3 regions of the Dyadobacter sp. SRI_021 genome follow, and region 3 is predicted to be linked to each of the others. Evidence: riboswitches for the same ligand, from Rfam matches in the RefSeq annotation. Region 3 holds a riboswitch; each other region holds the start of a gene.

Region 1 (5,562 bases), on a different contig from region 3:
GTTTTTGCCAGAGACACCAGAATGCCTCCTGTAATGATTAGCAACATGCCCGTCAGCATAGAAAGCGTCGGAATCGCCTCTCCCATCAGAAAGCCGATCAGCACCGAAAAAAGAATATTGGAATAACCCACCACAGCGACGCGCCCGGCTTTATCGTAAGTAAATGATTGCGTAAGCATTTTTTGTCCCAAAAGCGCCGTAAACCCTAATGCGAGAAAACCCAGCCATTGCCAGGTATTCTCCGGCCATCTGAATGTACCTATCAGAAAATCCAAATGCTCCATAGGATAATACGTACCGACCAGCATCGACAAAATAGGCATTACAATCCCGCTGAGCATAAATGAAAGGATGATCGCGCGTGTGTCGTACACGACACCAAGCTGGCGGATGGACAAGTAAGAAATGGCCGTCAACAGTGCATTGCCCAAACCTAATGCATTATCCCGCAGCGACGACGAAAGATCGGGCCGGAACACGAACAGAATACCGGTAAAACCAACGAATATAGCCATCCATTCCTTGCCATTCAGTGTTTCTCCGATGAGCAGCCAGGAGAAAAGCGCCAGAAAAATTGGGTAGGTATATTGGTAGGTAGAAGCCCGGCCGAGTCCAAGCGTCTGGATTGCATAAAATAGCATGTACAGCGACAATGTTCCTACTACACCTCTGAAAATAAGCAGTCCCAACTTTCCGCCCTCCTGCCTCAGCGGCCGTTGCCAGATGCTGCTAATGATAAAAACCACCCCAACAATGTTCCTGAAAAAAACCAGCTGTACAATATGGAACTCCCTTCCCAGCCATTTCGAGATCGCCGACGTAAGCGAGAAAAAAAATGCGGCGCCGAGCATAAGGTAAATGCCTTTCAGGGAGGATGCGGTCGGGAAATTTTCAGTAGAAGCGGCCAAAAGCAATCAGAATTTGCTGCAAAGATAGCGGTTATCGTACACAACGGAAAGTCGGGGGAAATACCTACCTTTGCACCCGCCTGGTGCCACAAGCTGCTTCTAGTCAGCGATTAGGCTTAATAGGGAATTCCGCTAGCACCGGAAGCTGTCCCCGCAACTGTAAGTCTGCCAACACGTGCCCGATTCTTCATGCCACTGTCCTGCGACGGGAAGGCTCCGGGTGCGAAAGACGAGCCAGGAGACCTGCCAGAGCATTTTGATCGGACCGTTTTCGGAGGAAAAACAGAAGATCGCCGCCAATCATTGCGATTTAGAGTGTTTAGCGAACGGAGATTTGTGGGTTACTGGATGCTATGGGCAAGTTTTGCACTGGCATTGCCAGTCTGTGCACAAAAAGACTCCATCGCCCTCGATCCTGTAATCGTGAAGGGATTCGTCCCGCAAAAATTCATGAGCGGCCTGAAAATCCAGCGCGTCGACTCCGCTTTGCTCGCGCAGGTACGCTATCAGAATATCGGTGACGTATTATCCGCTTATACCCCGATTGCATTTAAAAATTACGGGCCGGGCCAGCTCAGTACCGCCTCGTTCCGGGGCACCTCCGCCAACCATACCGCCGTTTTGTGGAACGGGCTCAATATCAATGCGCCTACACTTGGACAAACGGACTTTTCCACCATTCCCGTGGCGGGTTTCGACCAGCTTTCGGTTCAGTACGGCTCCGCGGCGAGTGTTGTGGGCTCCGATGCCGTGGGCGGAAGTATTTTGCTTGACAGCCGCGCATCGGCAACGCCGTTTCATGTGTCTGATGGCGGACAATATGATAGCTTCAATAACCATCAGAGCCGAACAGATATCCGCTATCTAGTGCCACTAAACAACCAATGGGCTTTCTCAGGTAAAACGGCACTTTACTATGGCAGGATGAACAACGATTACCCCAAACCAACCCGGAACACTTACGCACTCTTGCCTACCGAAACTTTTCAAAAAGGCATTGTACAGGACCTGTTTCTCCACGGACAAAACAACCAGGAAATTTCCGCACACATCTGGCTCACCGACAATAAACTGACGCTGACGCCCGACGATATCCAAGGTCGTGAAATGACCCGTACTACGGCCTATCGTACGATGTTCCGCTATCAGGTCCGGACGCTCACGCTACGCACCGCCTGGGTACGCGACATCATAGATTATGCCAAAGGTGACCTCTCCCACCCCGACCATTCAATAACGGATAAGTTCGCTTCGAGAATAGAAAAGGATTTTCTTCTAAATCTTGGCAACAATATCAATCCTATTCGCCTCAAAACCGGAGGAGAATGGACGCATTATCGTTCACGCGTGCCCGGATACGCGCTCTCGCCCGCGAGCGAGAACCGCACGGACTTCTTCCTGCTCACCCGCTGGCAACCGACAGCGCGGATTACTACTTCCATTAACCTTAGGCAGGGCCTCGTTACGGGTTTCAATCCACCGTTCACACCGTCGGTTGGTGTGGAATATAGTTTCATTCAGAAAACGCTTTACAACCTTACCTTGAAAGGCTCCTATGGCCGCAGCTACCGGGTGCCCACTTTGAATGAACGCTACTGGAAGGACCTCGGTAACCCGAACGTTCGTCCGGAAACGGGTTGGAATAAGGAAATCGGCCTTGAACAGACATTTAAAGCGGCTTTCGGCGGCACGCTAAGAACCACCGCAACTTTTTACCATAACCGAATTAAAGACTGGACTTACTGGAATCCATCGAGAAGCTACCGGGTCGAAAATCTGCAACAGGTGCTAGCGCGGGGAATTGAATTGCAACTGGGCTATCAGCGACAAACCGGTTTCTGGCGAACAGGACTGGACGCGGGTTATGCATTCAACAAAAGCAGCCAGGAGAAGGCCTACGACAATTACTCGCAGGATATTGTAGGCAAACAATTGGTATTTGTACCTGAACATACGGTTAATGCAAATGCATTCGTGCAGTTCAAGTCCACGAAGCTTACGGGACAGTTGCAGGCGGCCAGCAAGCGCTATACAACCTTCGACAATTCACAGTTTCTGGACGGTTATGGCCTGGTAAACCTGCTGGCCGAAACGAGCTTTACCTTTTACAAATTCAAGCTCATTTTACAGGGGCAAGTCCGCAACCTCACCGACACGTTTTATTTAAATGTCAGAAATAATGCGATGCCGGGAAGAAGTTTTGCATTAAGTTTAACCTTTAGTTACGATTCTCAATAAATCAATGAAAATGAAAAGACAGTTAGCCAGTTCATTAGCAGTAGCTTTTTCAACCCTCGCGGTATGGTCCTGTAATCAAAGCGACCCGGCTCCGAAGGGAGACTATGTGAGCGGTGTTTTTGTAATGAATGAGGGTAATTTCTCCCAGAATAACGGTGCTATTTCCTACTTCGCGCGGGAAAACAACACGGCAACCGCCGATATTTTCGCAGTGGCAAACGGAACGGCATTGAAGGGCGGCGTGCAGGATTATACTGCTTCCGAAGAGCAAGGTATTATTCTTGTCGATAATATGTCTGCCGGCCAGGATAAAGTCCAGTTCGTACAACGGTACACTTTCAAGGATGAAGGTACCATTGGTGCACCGGATATAGAGAATCCTCGCGAAGTGGTTATCGCAGGCCGAAAAGCTTATGTTTCGTGCTGGGGAACGGACGTCAGCAAATATTCGACCGGCTATATTGCGGTTATTGACCTGACCACCAAAAAGGTTACCAAAAAAATCAACATAGCCGATGGCCCTGAAAACCTGGCCTATGCTAGTGGGAAGCTTTACATAGGCACTACGCAATGGGCTGCCGGAAACAAGCTGGCGATCATCAATACAAACACCGATGAAGCATCGTCGCCCATTGCGACATCAGGTGCTGCCAATCCGGTTGGTGTTGATGCGAACGGAAAACTATGGGTGAATGCCGGCAATAAAATGTTGCGCATTAATACAGAAACCAACGCTACCGAAGCAACGCTGACGATTGCGACGGACGGGACCAAAACACCCGGCAATTTTACATTCAGCAATGATTTGAAATCCATTTTCTTTGTGCTTTCGTGGTATGACAGCGCTGGTAAACAGCAAGGAGGCACTTACAAATTCTCCATTACCGATACGCAGATAGCCATGGTTACCCCATTGATTCCGCGCCCGTTCTATGGCCTTGCAGTTGATCCGTCACAAGGACTGCTTTACGCAGGCGTGAGCCCGTCCTATACGCAGGCAGGCTACGCGGTTCGTTATCGCGCCGATGGAAGTTTGGTCGACTCTGTCAAAGTAGGCATCGCACCAGCAGGATTCTTCTTCCAATAACACGTAAATTGAAAAAGTCTCCCGCTTGGGAGACTTTTTCAATTTCGGAACCATGCCACTTCACTTAAAAAATCCTTGCGGATCGGGCATCTTGGCTTTCAAAAGTTCAACAAAATCGAGGTTCAGCTGGTTAAAATCCAGCGTCCGGCCCTTATGCAAATGCTCCCACGACTTGTCAAGTTCATTGAGATTATAATGCAACAGCGCCAGGTTATACTGACCGAGCGCATAGGTAGAATCAAGGGAAACCGCATGTTTCAATAATTCGCCTGCCTCGTCCAACTCCTCTTTCCGGCTGGTGATCGCGTACAGTTTGAGTTCAACCGTCGATAAATCCACCAGCAGCGGTACATTGTCTCCTTGCAGGCTCACGCCCTTGCTCAGCATTCTTTTTGCATCCACCCAGTTTTCGCGCTGATACGATACAACCCCAAGCCCCCAGTAAGCTTCCACATTCTTGTCGTTCAGCAGTTGGGCAAGATTGAAGCGGTAGCAGGCTGTGTCCAGAGAACCCTCCTGCAAATACTCCCAGGCACGGGTCGCGAAGAAACTGCTGGCCTCTGCGCGGCTGGAAAATGATTTGTCACATTCGCTCAGGAATTTGATCTCTTCATCAATCTGCTCCGATGTCTTACTCACTTCTCCGAAGAGCGGGAGAATACGCCTTTCCTTTAAATCAAGGGGCTTTTTGGGGGCTACGTTTGTATCTGTGCTTGGACCCGCGCTTGCCAGATGCGTGTTTTGAGCAAAGCCCAGCACAGGAATCAAAAAGGCAAGCCAAATTACAACAGACTCTTTCATAATTGACTTTAATAGAAGAACAGGTTTCTATTGTCCAAGTTAAACGGTTTTATTGGAATTGTATTGCATTACCGGCGTTTACTTCTTCCGCCCGCAGCCCTACGTCCCCTACTGGTATTCCCCGAACCCTTCTTAACCTGCGGATAACTGTGTTTTTTCTCGTGGAACGCTCCTTTGAATGTTGGATCTTCCTTACGTCGCTGGTTATCGATCTCCCGCAGCATATCCTGCCGCTCCTGGAAGGGCGTTTCGGCAATGTAAACTTCGTCCGGAAACTCCGCCCTCGGAATTTCCATCCGGATCATCGCCTCAATTTTGCGGATATGGTACTCATCGGCAATGGTCATGAAAGTAATTGCATTGCCCACTGTATTGGCCCGACCCGTTCGGCCGATCCGGTGCACATAGTCTTCGTAAATCAAAGGCACATCGAAATTGACCACGTGGCTCACCTCGGTGATATCGATCCCCCGGGCCACCACGTCAGTCGCCACCATCACCCGGATATTCCCTTCCCGGAATGCCTCC
Region 2 (5,562 bases), on a different contig from region 3:
GGGAAGCCCCGCTGCTTTGTGTAATACATCCTCTTTCAGTGAAAACACTGATTGTTACTTAAAGTTAGTAAAAACTATCGCTCAATCACATTCACCAAAATTTATTGGGTAGTAGGTGAAGACGTTGGTATAAAGTCTACAAAAGGTTGGCCTATCTGTTCAAATTTTCTTTTCACCCAAGGTGACACTTTCCTCACTTCGATACTTCAGCCTTCGCCTTGCCCACTTCCAGGTAAGCACCAGACCAGTGCAACTCACGCTCATTCCTCCGATCATCAACATCCCGACGAGTATATCCCACAGTGGGCGCTTGTAAAAAAGCCATTTGAAATCAAAACTATGCAGACCATGGTAAAGCCATCTTTCAAGTCGACTCAGTTTCTCATGTTTTAGCGCCACCTGCCCTGTTTTTAAATCGACATAATACCAGGTCTGCTGCGGCGTCTGCATTTTCACCCTTAGAACCGGCAGGTGCTTTTCATCGTGGCGAGAATAGTAGTAGTTGTCATACTCGTTCAACAAAGTGCTTTCTAACACAACTATACCCGGATTAAGCCGCTGCACCATCGATAGGAATGGTTGATAATTAAATTTTTCAAATGGCTTTGCGGGATCCCCGTTAGCGGACATCATGCGCGTATGATTGTCATCCTGATAAGCCAGATAGTATGGTTTTCCGTCTACTTGCGTAAAGTGAATTTCTTTAACTGAAATGTCCCGGTTCAGCAGCGTAACCGCCTGCGGTGGTGACAACTTGAACAGCTCTGGCTTCATCACGCCACCCGCCCATTGCGCAGTTTCCTCTATGCTGAGCCTGGTAAATGGGGCCTAGTCCCAGGGCGTCATCGAGAGCAGGCCACTGAAAACCCAGGTGAAGGCGAAAATTCCAAAAACGAAGCCGGTATAATGGTGCCAGCGAAACCAGCGCTTTTTGTACGGACTGAATGAGAGCGAAGACTTATCCCTGCGCCTGTACCGTACAAATCCCATGACAATACCGGCTATGCACATGATCGTGCCTAACGAAGAAGTCCAAATAATGATATCGTTCCACAGTGGACGGTTGCGCAACAGTACGGTGGGATAAATCCAATGTGGGATTGGGCCAAACCAGGCAAGGAAACGCTGTAGGGCATTGACCCGCTGTACGACCTCGCCCGTGTGCGTAGAAACGTACATATATGTGCCTGCGTCGCCCGTCATCTGAATGCGATATACTGGCGTCGTATATCCCTGCGACCTGGCGGCGGCCATCCATTGGTCAATCTCGGTGAGTACCTGGACTTCGCTTACATTTCCTGGTTTCCCAAAACTACTCGCGAGCCTGACTGCCAGCACTGAATCCGTACCGGCAAAAAGCTCGCCGTTGTCGGCAAATACGGCTTTGTATTCACCCCTGGTTGTCGTCAGGCGGTAAACCGGCCGGTTGAGCATCATACCCAACCGGACCGACCGCATCGTGTCGCCGACACCAGCCACTGTTAAAGCTTCATTTAAATTCAACTTGCAGGTTCGCAAATCCAACGGCGGCAGATTCTGCAATTTTTCGTGCTGACGCATCGTCGGGTAGCGGACATACATCATCGCAAAGCCGGACAGGAACCACATCACAAAAAGTAGGCTAAGCGCAAAACCAAGGTAACGATGGACCAGCAGAAACAGTTTAACAGTCAGTTTCATGGTTTAAAGGCTGTACCGTACCGTAACAAGGAAGTTTCTGGTCGCTCCCGGCGAAAACTGGTTCGCAAAAATCGCGTTGGCGAAGTACTTCTGGCTCAAAAGGTTATTCACGTTCAGCCGCACTCCGACACGCCCTACCCGGTAACCCAATGCCGCATCAAAAACGGTGTAAGCTGGCAGCACATAACTGTTGGAGCTGTTCGTAAAGGTTTCGTCCATATAATTAGTGCCAGCGCTAAGGCTAAGACCTTTCGCGGCACCATTTTGTACTTCGTAATTAATCCACGCATTCACCAAATTCTTCGGCGCAAATGCAACGGTTTTACCCGCTACTGCATTAGTTTCACCGGATGGAAAAGGAAGGATTTTTGCGTTGGAGAAAGTGTAGCCAGCCGTCACGTCCAGTCCTGGCAGCAGGTTGCCATTTACTTCCAGTTCGAAACCCTTGGACTCAGCTGAGCCAATGCGTTTGTAAATACCTCCGGGAAGAGCTTCGAGCTGGTTGTTTTTCCGCATGTAGTAGAATGATAGGTTCGTAGCCCATTTACCAGAGAGCTCAAACCTGCTGCCGACCTCACCCTGGAATCCGGTTTCCGGGTTGAAGGTTTCGCCGTTCGGAGCTACCCTGCGCGAAGGTTTGAAATACGTTGAATAAGAACCATATACCGATAACGGCTCAATGGGCTGGTAAACCAGACCCAGGCGGTAAGTCAATGCCGACTTGGATATCGTAGATTCAGTGCCGTGCTCAGTCACGTTGCGATTATCGTCCACCTTATCGGTATAATAGGTGCCGTTGAAAATATCGTAACGCAGTCCCGCAAGTCCTTTCAATTTATCAGAGAACCGGATAAAGTCCTGTATATAAATACCATGCACGTTCTCCATCGTTGCCCGGTAATTCAAATCGTTATGCGTCAGGTATCCCTGATTCAGGACCGGATTCTTGATGGCAATAGTCGCGTTAAGCGCCGGGCCGAATACGTCTCCATTGTACGTCTTGCGATCCAGAATGCTTACCGAATAACCTGCCAGCAACTTATGCTCAATGGAAGCGGTATTAAAATCCCAGATCAGTTCCAACTGGTTTTGCCAGGGCTTGGTGAGGTGGTTGAAATAGAAAGGAAACGACCGCTGCAACGAATCCATGCCTGGGTTGAAGCTGAGCTCTTCCGTTGAGAAATAATTGATATTATCGTCATAGTACGAAAGCTGGTTCGAAAGTTTGAGGTTACTCGCCAACTGCCGCGTGTATTTCAGCTGAAAATCATAGCGGGTATGTTTGAGAAAATCCTGTGGATCATTGTAGCGGGTATTTACATCCATCCCCGGGGCTACTTTGCTTCCTTCCAGCATCGGAATGCCCGCGTCGGTGTCGTAAATGTCTTTGTTCGCGCCGATGGTCAGATACAACTGATCTCTATCAGTTGGTGTGTATTCCAAGGCAAGGTATCCATTGTTAGTATTAGAGCCTGAATGACGGTATCCGTCGGTGTCTGACATCCCGAAATCTACACGATATCGCAGCTTATCAGTGATCGCACCGCCTGCGCCTGCGCGGATGCGCCGTGTGTTAAATGTGCCATAGCTGGCCGAAAAGTCTGCCTTAAAGCCCGCAGTCGGTCTTTTTCTCACAATATTGATGATCCCGCCTAACGCCGAATGGCCAAACAGCACCGAGGCTGGCCCCTTCAACACTTCAATCGATTCGACATTGGCAAGATTGGTGTTCGGCGCGCTGGTCGAGATGTTGTGGCGCTCGTCACGGACACCGTCCACGAGCAGGACGAAGTTGGAAAAACCGCGGATCGTAAAGTGCTGAAAACCGCCATAAGTGTTGTTGGCCCGCACGCCGGTCGTATTTTTCATGGCCTCGCCCAAATCGTCGATACCGCGCTGCTCGATCGTTTTGACCGATACCGTGGAAGTGGTGATGGGCATATCCCGGAGTGGAACATCGATTTTGTTGATGGCTGAATAGGCCTGCCGACGGACAGTACTGATCACGACTTCGGATAGCTCGTTGGTGGCGGTGTTAATTTTGTAATTCAATTCCAGCGCCTGACCATCTTTGAGAACGATATTGTCCTTTTTTGCGTCATGGCCCACGCCGGTGGCAACGAGCGTGTAGCTTCCTGCCTGGACGTTTTTAATGTCAAACCGGCCGTCCGCGTCGGTTACGGCCGCATAGCTGGTTCCTTCCAACCGCACGCTGATCCCGGCAATGGCATCGCCCTTTTCACTTTGGATCGAGCCTGTAACCCTGCCTGGCCCGGCACCCAGACTGGCAATTGAGCTAAGTAATAGCGCGAATGACAGCAATAAGGTAAATGTTTTTTTCGCCTCCCTGCTGTTGGTTCGCGAGCAGCAGAATGTAGTTGTTTGCATACTTTTAACTATGGTTAGATGAGTTAAAAGCTCTTTGCAATATTTCAAGAAGCTTTTTTTGGAACAAAGGGGAACGATCACGCAGGGGCGCATTGGTTTGTGATACCAAAACCATCAGACATAACAGATCCAGACCGACATGCTCTATTCCGCGAAAGCGTCGTCAACGTGAAAGGCAGGTCTCCTGACTTGTAACATTTATACCATCCTTCCCATCCGAATTGAACAGTGGATATACACCGATATAAACTTTAAGTGTTACTAACAGTTGCGCGACAGTTCGTGATTCACACACGATTCCCTATTAATCTGCTGATAAGCAAAACCTTTCCCGATGGAAAATGAAAGTAAAGAACTTTTTGAGGCCACAAAGATATAGGAAGATAGGAAGAACTCGCTAAAAAAGAGTCTGGTATGCCATGATTAGGGGAGTTTCGCTTTAGTTTCAGAGCTATCCCAAAGGTTAATGTTGAAAATACCCTGCAATTTTCGTCAAAAAAGCATGAAGGCAACCACCTCCATGCTTTATGTATTTTACTGTCTTCTTTACTTTGCCCTTTTCAACCGTGCTTCTTGGCGATGGAATTGATCCAAGCGGCGATTTTGAGCGCATCTTCCCTAGGAACCTGTTTCATCGGGGCCATAGGCGGATATCCCGGCCAGTTTGCAGGTTTGGGATTGTAGATCAGCTCGACAACCTGCGCGTTGGTATACTTCTTCTTTGAGACATCTAAGTAAGCGGGGCCAACAAGCCGCTGACCCGCTTTGTGGCAAGCCAGGCAAGTGTATTTGCTAAGCAGCTTTTCTACGTCTGCCGGGATTTTTATCTCGTGCTTTTGCTGTGCTTGAACTGATGATACTGCCATCAACAATACAAATGCTAAAAATACTTTACGCATATTCTTTGTGAGTTTGAGCCTCGTCCACAGCAGCAGCCATCACATTGATTTACGTTCTGCCAGATACGCTTCCGCGCTGGAGATACTCTTTTTAAGCTTCCGCTGAACGACCAAAATTCGGGTTGTCTGATCATCCACATATTCCTTGGCAGCATTGTCTTCTAGTTTCGCCAATGTATCCGCTTTGTAATGGTGCATCCAGTCCATCATAGCGTGGTCGGCACTATCCAACGCTGCGGCTAGCCCGGTCACTTTATTTTTTAAAGCCGAATTGCTGTCAAGTTTGGCGGCATCCGATTTCAGCCTCATTTGCAGCTCCATTACTTTTGGCATCAATGCCATCAAACTATCATGGGTCTCCATTAGCTCGTGTGAGAGCGTATCTTCCCGGCTGAGCCCGTGTGTCTGGTGAGAGGCATGCTCATCTTCTTTGGGCTTTTGCTGACAGCTACATGTCACAAATAGGGCGGCTGCAAGCGCTAGAACGTATTTCATAAATGTTGATTGCTACTGTCCTTCAAAGGCAGTGGTTGAATAATTTATTAAGGTTTCTGGTGATCTGGCGCGGTCGTAAAGCGGTAGTCCGTCAGTGTTT
Region 3 (5,562 bases):
GACGGGTACTTCCGCGATGCACGTACCTGGGGTACCTATCTTCACGGTATTCTGGACAATCAGGTGGTAATCGACCACGTATTGGCCCCTTATACCAAAGAGGAAGGTATGCGGTACGACTATCAGCAATTTAAGGAACAGCAATATGATAAACTGGCGGATTTGCTGCGTCAAAATATTAATATGGAGTTGATTTACAATAGTATAGCAAAGTAGGATATGTTACACGGGCACGGCGACGACGGCTATCGTTACGGCAGCAAGATCATCGCGGATTTCAGTACGAATGTCTGGTATGAAGGCGAACCGGCCGGTTTGAAAGCGTATGTTTTCGAAAAATGGAGTGAAATAAACCGTTATCCTGAGGTACTGGCAGAGAGTTTGCGGGAAAAGATCGCACGACGTCACCAAATGTCGGTAGCGCAGTTGCTGGTATGCAGCGGCACGACCGAAAGCATCTACCTGATCGCGCAATTGTTCTCCGGGAAACGGACGACGATTGTTACGCCTTCATTTGCAGAATATGAAGACGCATGCCTATCGTTCGGGCATGAAATAGCCAGTTTGAGCTGGCAGGAGGCTTTGGAATTGCCAAGATTGAAAACCGATCTGGTATTTATTTGTAATCCGAATAATCCTACCGGGCTTATTTTTAGTGACTTACAATATTGGCTCAAACTGAACCCGCAATGCCTTTTTGCAGTTGACGAGGCATTTATTGATTTCACTGAGGGAGCGGATTCGGCTGTTTCGCTGATGGCTCGGTTTCCAAACTTGTTGATTATGCGTTCACTCACCAAGATTTACGCAATTCCGGGGTTACGTCTTGGTTATTTACTGGCGAGGGAAGAAATTGTTGATTCATTAATGAATATCAAACAACCCTGGACGGTCAATACGCTGGCGATGGCGGCGGGGCATTACATTTACGATCATTTCGACCGGATTCAGCCCGCGGTTTCCCGACTCCTGAATGATAAAAGAACGTTCGTTCAAGAATTGCAGAAATTGGAATGCATTGAAGTGCTGGAAAGCGATACGCATTTCTTTTTGGTCAGAACTTTGGTGCGGAATGCCGCTCAGTTGAAAGATTTTCTGATCGAAACACATGGCTTGCTGATCCGCGACGCAGGCAACTTCCGCGGCCTCACACGGCAGCATTTCCGCCTCGCTACGCAGCGGCCGGATGATAACGAGAAGATGAAAAGTGCATTGAAAGAATGGCAGGCACTATACTACTAATCTGCCCCTTAATCGCAGGTTACCTGCTCGATCTCCTGCTGGGCGACCCCGACAACTGGCCACACCCCGTACGAGTATTTGGTAACGCAATTGCGCTGGGTGAGAAATGGTTGAATCGTGGCCGCTTCCGGTTTCTGAAAGGGGCCATGTTGAGCATAACCCTGGTAGTGCTGGTGTTTTACTTTTTTTACGGGCTTAACGCATTGCTTCTGCACACACCCGCAATGTATCTGGTAATCAATGGTATTTTTGTTTACTATGGTTTGGCCAACCATTCGCTTATCGCGGAGGGGCGGGCGGTATTTTCAGCGCTGGAAAATGAAGGCTTGGAAGCAGGTAGGAAGCAACTTTCAAGAATTGTAGGCAGGGATACCTCAAACCTGAATGCGCAGCAAATACGCGTTGCAGTGCTGGAAACAATGTCCGAAAATCTCAGTGATGGCGTGGTAGCACCGCTTTTTTACTATGCTCTGGCAGGCGTTCCGGGTATGATGGCTTACAAGATGATCAATACGATGGATTCCATGCTGGGTTACCGCAGCGAGCGCTATGAATGGTTCGGGAAATCTGGGGCAAGGCTGGATGATGTGGCAAATTTTATGCCTGCCAGGCTGACGGCCTTGCTGATGGTTTTAGTGACAGGAAGCAGGCGTGGATTGCGATTTGTCTTCAAATTCGGGCACAGACATAAAAGCCCGAACGCCGGGTATCCCGAAGCAGCATTAGCTGGGATTTTGGATTGCCGCTTCGGCGGGGCGAATGTCTATCACGGGCAGGTAGTCGACAAGCCGTTTATCGGGGAGAATGACCGGGTAATTGAACCGCAGGAAATCGCAAGAGCGGCAAGTGTCAATCAGCGGACCTGTTTGGCGATGGTGCTGATAGTTATCCTGGTCAGTTGGACAGTCGAGATGTCTTGCCCAGTTTGATTTCGGTTACAAATTCGGGCGATACACCCGCCAGACGTGCGATTACCTCTACTGTGAACGACGTTTCTCTTAATAGATTGGTTATTAGTTCTGTTGCTTTGTTGTTCTCCCCCTCTTTTTTTGCTCTATCCAACAGAAATTCTTCGATACCCATTGTCGTCGATCGATTAGTTAAGTGACTGATGATATGGTCAAATTTAGCGATTGCTTCAACCTTTTCAAAGCGGATATAGTAGCGAAGAAAATTCATTAACTTAGAGATTTTTCTCTTTGAAAATCCTTTGCCGAGAAGATTCCTGGCAAGTGTTAATTTAATAGCAAGTATTTCGTCCTCGGTAATATGTTTGCATTTCAATGCAATCAGAGCCGTCAACACCACTACAGCAAACGGATTGTCACTTTCCCGCAACATCTGCTCGTCTTGTTCCAGGATTTTGAATGCGTTAAACCTGTACAAAATACTCGTTCCCATAAATTCCCTGTAATATTCACAAGGCCTAAACGCCGCATTGTTCTCCGTGAAAATGGCGAATGCCGTGACAGGTTTGTCATACTTATCGAGTATCCGGGAGTAATAAGTAAACATTCGGCGATTGAAATGGGGATCATGGTAGCCCTGCACCTCGATGTGCACGAGTATCCATTCGTTGTCGCCGTTTTGGCAATACACTTTTACAAGTTTGTCTACAAAGCGGGTCTGGTACGAATTATCCTCCGGCGGGAATAATTGTTCCAGCTCTTTATCGAGGTATTCGAAATCTTTGGAGAAATCGAAATAGGAAGCTGCGTTCGGGTAGAAGAAGAGCAGGAAATCTTCGAAAATATCTTCCAGGATCGATTTCCAGAGAGTGTCGTCGCGTTGCATGAAGCGTGTGTGTAAATGAAACTCTGCAATGATAACCAATAAAATATTGCTAGTTTTGCGGTCATCCAGGTACACGCGTCATGCGTGATTAAAAGGGAATCCGGTGGGAATCCGGAACAGTCTCCGCTGCTGTAAGTTCACTAACGGTCCTGGCAATTGTGCCACTGGGATTACAATGAGTGAATGTGCGAATGAGTGAATAAGTGAATGTTTGTAATTAAAAAGCATTCAGTCATTCATTCATTGACTCATTCACTCACTAACCCGGGAAGGCGCCAACGACCTGAACGAGTCAGAAGACCTGCCTGCAAACATTGTTAATATGGCTTTCGGAAGAAAGGCCGGTGACTACATGATTATCAGAAAAATACTTGCAGCCCTGCTGCTGTGCCGCTTGTTGGCTAGTTGCAGCACTTCGTCATCGCTTTACGAAAAAGGCGATTCCCATTATTCAGGCCCCGACCTGTTTCCTGAAAAAGCCAAAGTGGCCCACGCCAAAGGCTTTAAAATTACTTATCATAAATATTACAAGGTAGTCAAGATCATGAGCCCGTTCGAAAAATCGACGGACACGCTCACGTATGTGCTGGTACAACGTGGAAAGCCGCGACCGATCGGGTACAAAGACAGCCAGCTCATCGAAATTCCCGTGCGAAGCATGGTGGCAATGTCGTCACTGCACATCGGGTTGATTGGCTTTTTGGATTGTGAGGATATTCTTACAGGTATGGGTAACCTCAAATATGTCTCTTCCGCCAAAGTACTTGATCGCATTAAATTGGGCAAGGTTGTCGAAGTAGGAAAGGATCAGGGGCTCAATGAGGAACTGCTGGTAAGCATGCATCCGGACCTCATTATGGCGACAGGGAACCCCGTTTCGAAGGTTAGCCGTTACGAATCACTGCATCAGGCGGGGATACCGGTAATGGTCAATTCGGAATGGGTGGAAACGACGCCGCTGGGTAGGGCGGAGTGGGTGAAACTCCTGGCAGCGTTGATCAATAAGGAAGGGGAAGTGAATAGGAAGTTCGCTAACGTCGAGCAAGAGTACGAACGACTGGCCCGTCTGACCCAAAATCTAAAAATGCGCCCGAGCCTGATTACCGGAATGAATTCCAAAGACGCGTGGAATGTTCCAAATGGTGATAGTTACGTAAACCGCTTCTTCCAGGACGCGGGCGCCTCGTATCATTGGTCCGGAACAAAGGCAACCGGAAGCTTGCCACTCAGTTTTGAAACCGTTTATCCCATTGCATTGCAGGCCGACTTCTGGCTGAATGTAAGTATCGGAAATGTACAGACGAAGAAGGACGTCCTCGCGCGAGATATCCGTTATGCGGATTTCAAGGCATTTAAAACCAATCACATTTACAGCTATAACAAACGCATGAATGCGCAGGGGGCCAACGATTACTGGGAGTCCGGCGCGGTAAACCCGCATTTGGTACTGGCCGATCTGATCCGTATTATCCACCCGGAGCTATTACCGAATCACGAGTTGATCTATTATAAATCAATTAATTAAATGAAAATATATACCAAAAAGGGCGATAAAGGCACCACCGGGCTATTTGGCGGGAGCAGGGTGAGCAAGGACGATGTGCGCATCGAATGCATCGGGACGCTCGATGAAGCGAATTCGACGATCGGGCTTTTACGGGTAAAGCTCGGTGCCGGGCATGAATGGCAGTCCAATTTGCATAAAATCCAAAAGGACCTGATGGATATGATGTCGCACCTGGCACGGCCATCGGATGCCAAAAAGGAGAATAAAAACCCGATGCCGGTGGATGGCGCCGCTTTTTGTGAGGAGTGGATCGACGCGCTGGAAGCTGCTATGACTTCGCCTTCGGACTATTTTCTGCTGCCGGGCGGGAATGAGGTATCGGCACTTTGCCACATCGCACGTACGCAAATGCGCCGGGGAGAGCGCCGGTTGGTGTCGCTGATCAAAACCGATGAGGTGCATGAAGCGATCCCGGCCTATATCAACCGCCTTTCGGACCTGTTTTTCACGCTCGCTCGTGCCGAGATGGACAAAGCAGGGGTGGCGGAAGAAAAATGGCAACTGTTTTTATACAAGCGTTTCAAAAACGCTGAACCGTCATGATCATCTATGTGACCGGCGGCGTCCGGAGCGGTAAAAGCAGGTTTGCGATGGATCTCGCTTTACAAAAAAGTGCTAATCCGGTATATGTGGCTACATCCAGGATTTGGGACGAGGATTTCGCCCGACGGGTGAAACGGCATCAGGACGAGCGGGGGCCGGAATGGACAGCGCTGGAAAGCGAGCGGGATATTCACCTGTTGCCGCTGGCCGGAAGAGTAGCTGTGGTCGACTGTGTTACATTGTGGCTGACCAATCTGTTTGTCGCGTTTGAATACGATATTGAAAAAGCGCTGGCGGCATTCAAAGCAGAAGTCGATGCGCTATTGACTGTTGATGCCACTTTGATCATCATTTCCAACGAAATAGGCATGGGTGTCCATGCAGAAACCGAAGTCGGCCGGAAATTTACCGATTTG

The links. A riboswitch is a leader RNA that binds a small molecule or an ion and turns the genes downstream of it on or off. The one in region 3 is predicted to bind cobalamin.
Region 1: it holds a riboswitch for cobalamin, as region 3 does, so the genes downstream of both, AC2YIT_RS22810 (TonB-dependent receptor plug domain-containing protein) here and AC2YIT_RS17035 (ABC transporter substrate-binding protein) in region 3, are expected to answer to the same signal.
Region 2: it holds a riboswitch for cobalamin, as region 3 does, so the genes downstream of both, AC2YIT_RS31195 (TonB-dependent siderophore receptor) here and AC2YIT_RS17035 (ABC transporter substrate-binding protein) in region 3, are expected to answer to the same signal.

The regions. Positions count from the first base shown of each region.
Region 1 is NZ_JBYCZM010000007.1:310,094-315,655, reverse strand. It holds gene AC2YIT_RS22815 (DMT family transporter) at 1-908, opposite strand, end outside; cobalamin riboswitch at 973-1,173, shown strand; gene AC2YIT_RS22810 (TonB-dependent receptor plug domain-containing protein) at 1,224-3,146, shown strand; gene AC2YIT_RS22805 (DUF5074 domain-containing protein) at 3,157-4,233, shown strand; gene AC2YIT_RS22800 (tetratricopeptide repeat protein) at 4,294-5,034, opposite strand; gene AC2YIT_RS22795 (DEAD/DEAH box helicase) at 5,103-5,562, opposite strand, start outside.
Region 2 is NZ_JBYCZM010000020.1:11,860-17,421, reverse strand. It holds gene AC2YIT_RS31205 (hypothetical protein) at 160-774, opposite strand; gene AC2YIT_RS31200 (PepSY domain-containing protein) at 829-1,680, opposite strand; gene AC2YIT_RS31195 (TonB-dependent siderophore receptor) at 1,684-4,068, opposite strand; cobalamin riboswitch at 4,226-4,413, opposite strand; gene AC2YIT_RS31190 (c-type cytochrome) at 4,629-4,967, opposite strand; gene AC2YIT_RS31185 (hypothetical protein) at 5,007-5,462, opposite strand; gene AC2YIT_RS31180 (cytochrome-c peroxidase) at 5,510-5,562, opposite strand, start outside.
Region 3 is NZ_JBYCZM010000005.1:215,126-220,687, reverse strand. It holds gene AC2YIT_RS17055 (cobyric acid synthase) at 1-216, shown strand, start outside; gene AC2YIT_RS17050 (pyridoxal phosphate-dependent aminotransferase) at 220-1,242, shown strand; gene cbiB (adenosylcobinamide-phosphate synthase CbiB) at 1,221-2,171, shown strand; gene AC2YIT_RS17040 (RpnC/YadD family protein) at 2,137-3,036, opposite strand; cobalamin riboswitch at 3,087-3,359, shown strand; gene AC2YIT_RS17035 (ABC transporter substrate-binding protein) at 3,359-4,561, shown strand; gene AC2YIT_RS17030 (cob(I)yrinic acid a,c-diamide adenosyltransferase) at 4,562-5,146, shown strand; gene AC2YIT_RS17025 (bifunctional adenosylcobinamide kinase/adenosylcobinamide-phosphate guanylyltransferase) at 5,143-5,562, shown strand, end outside.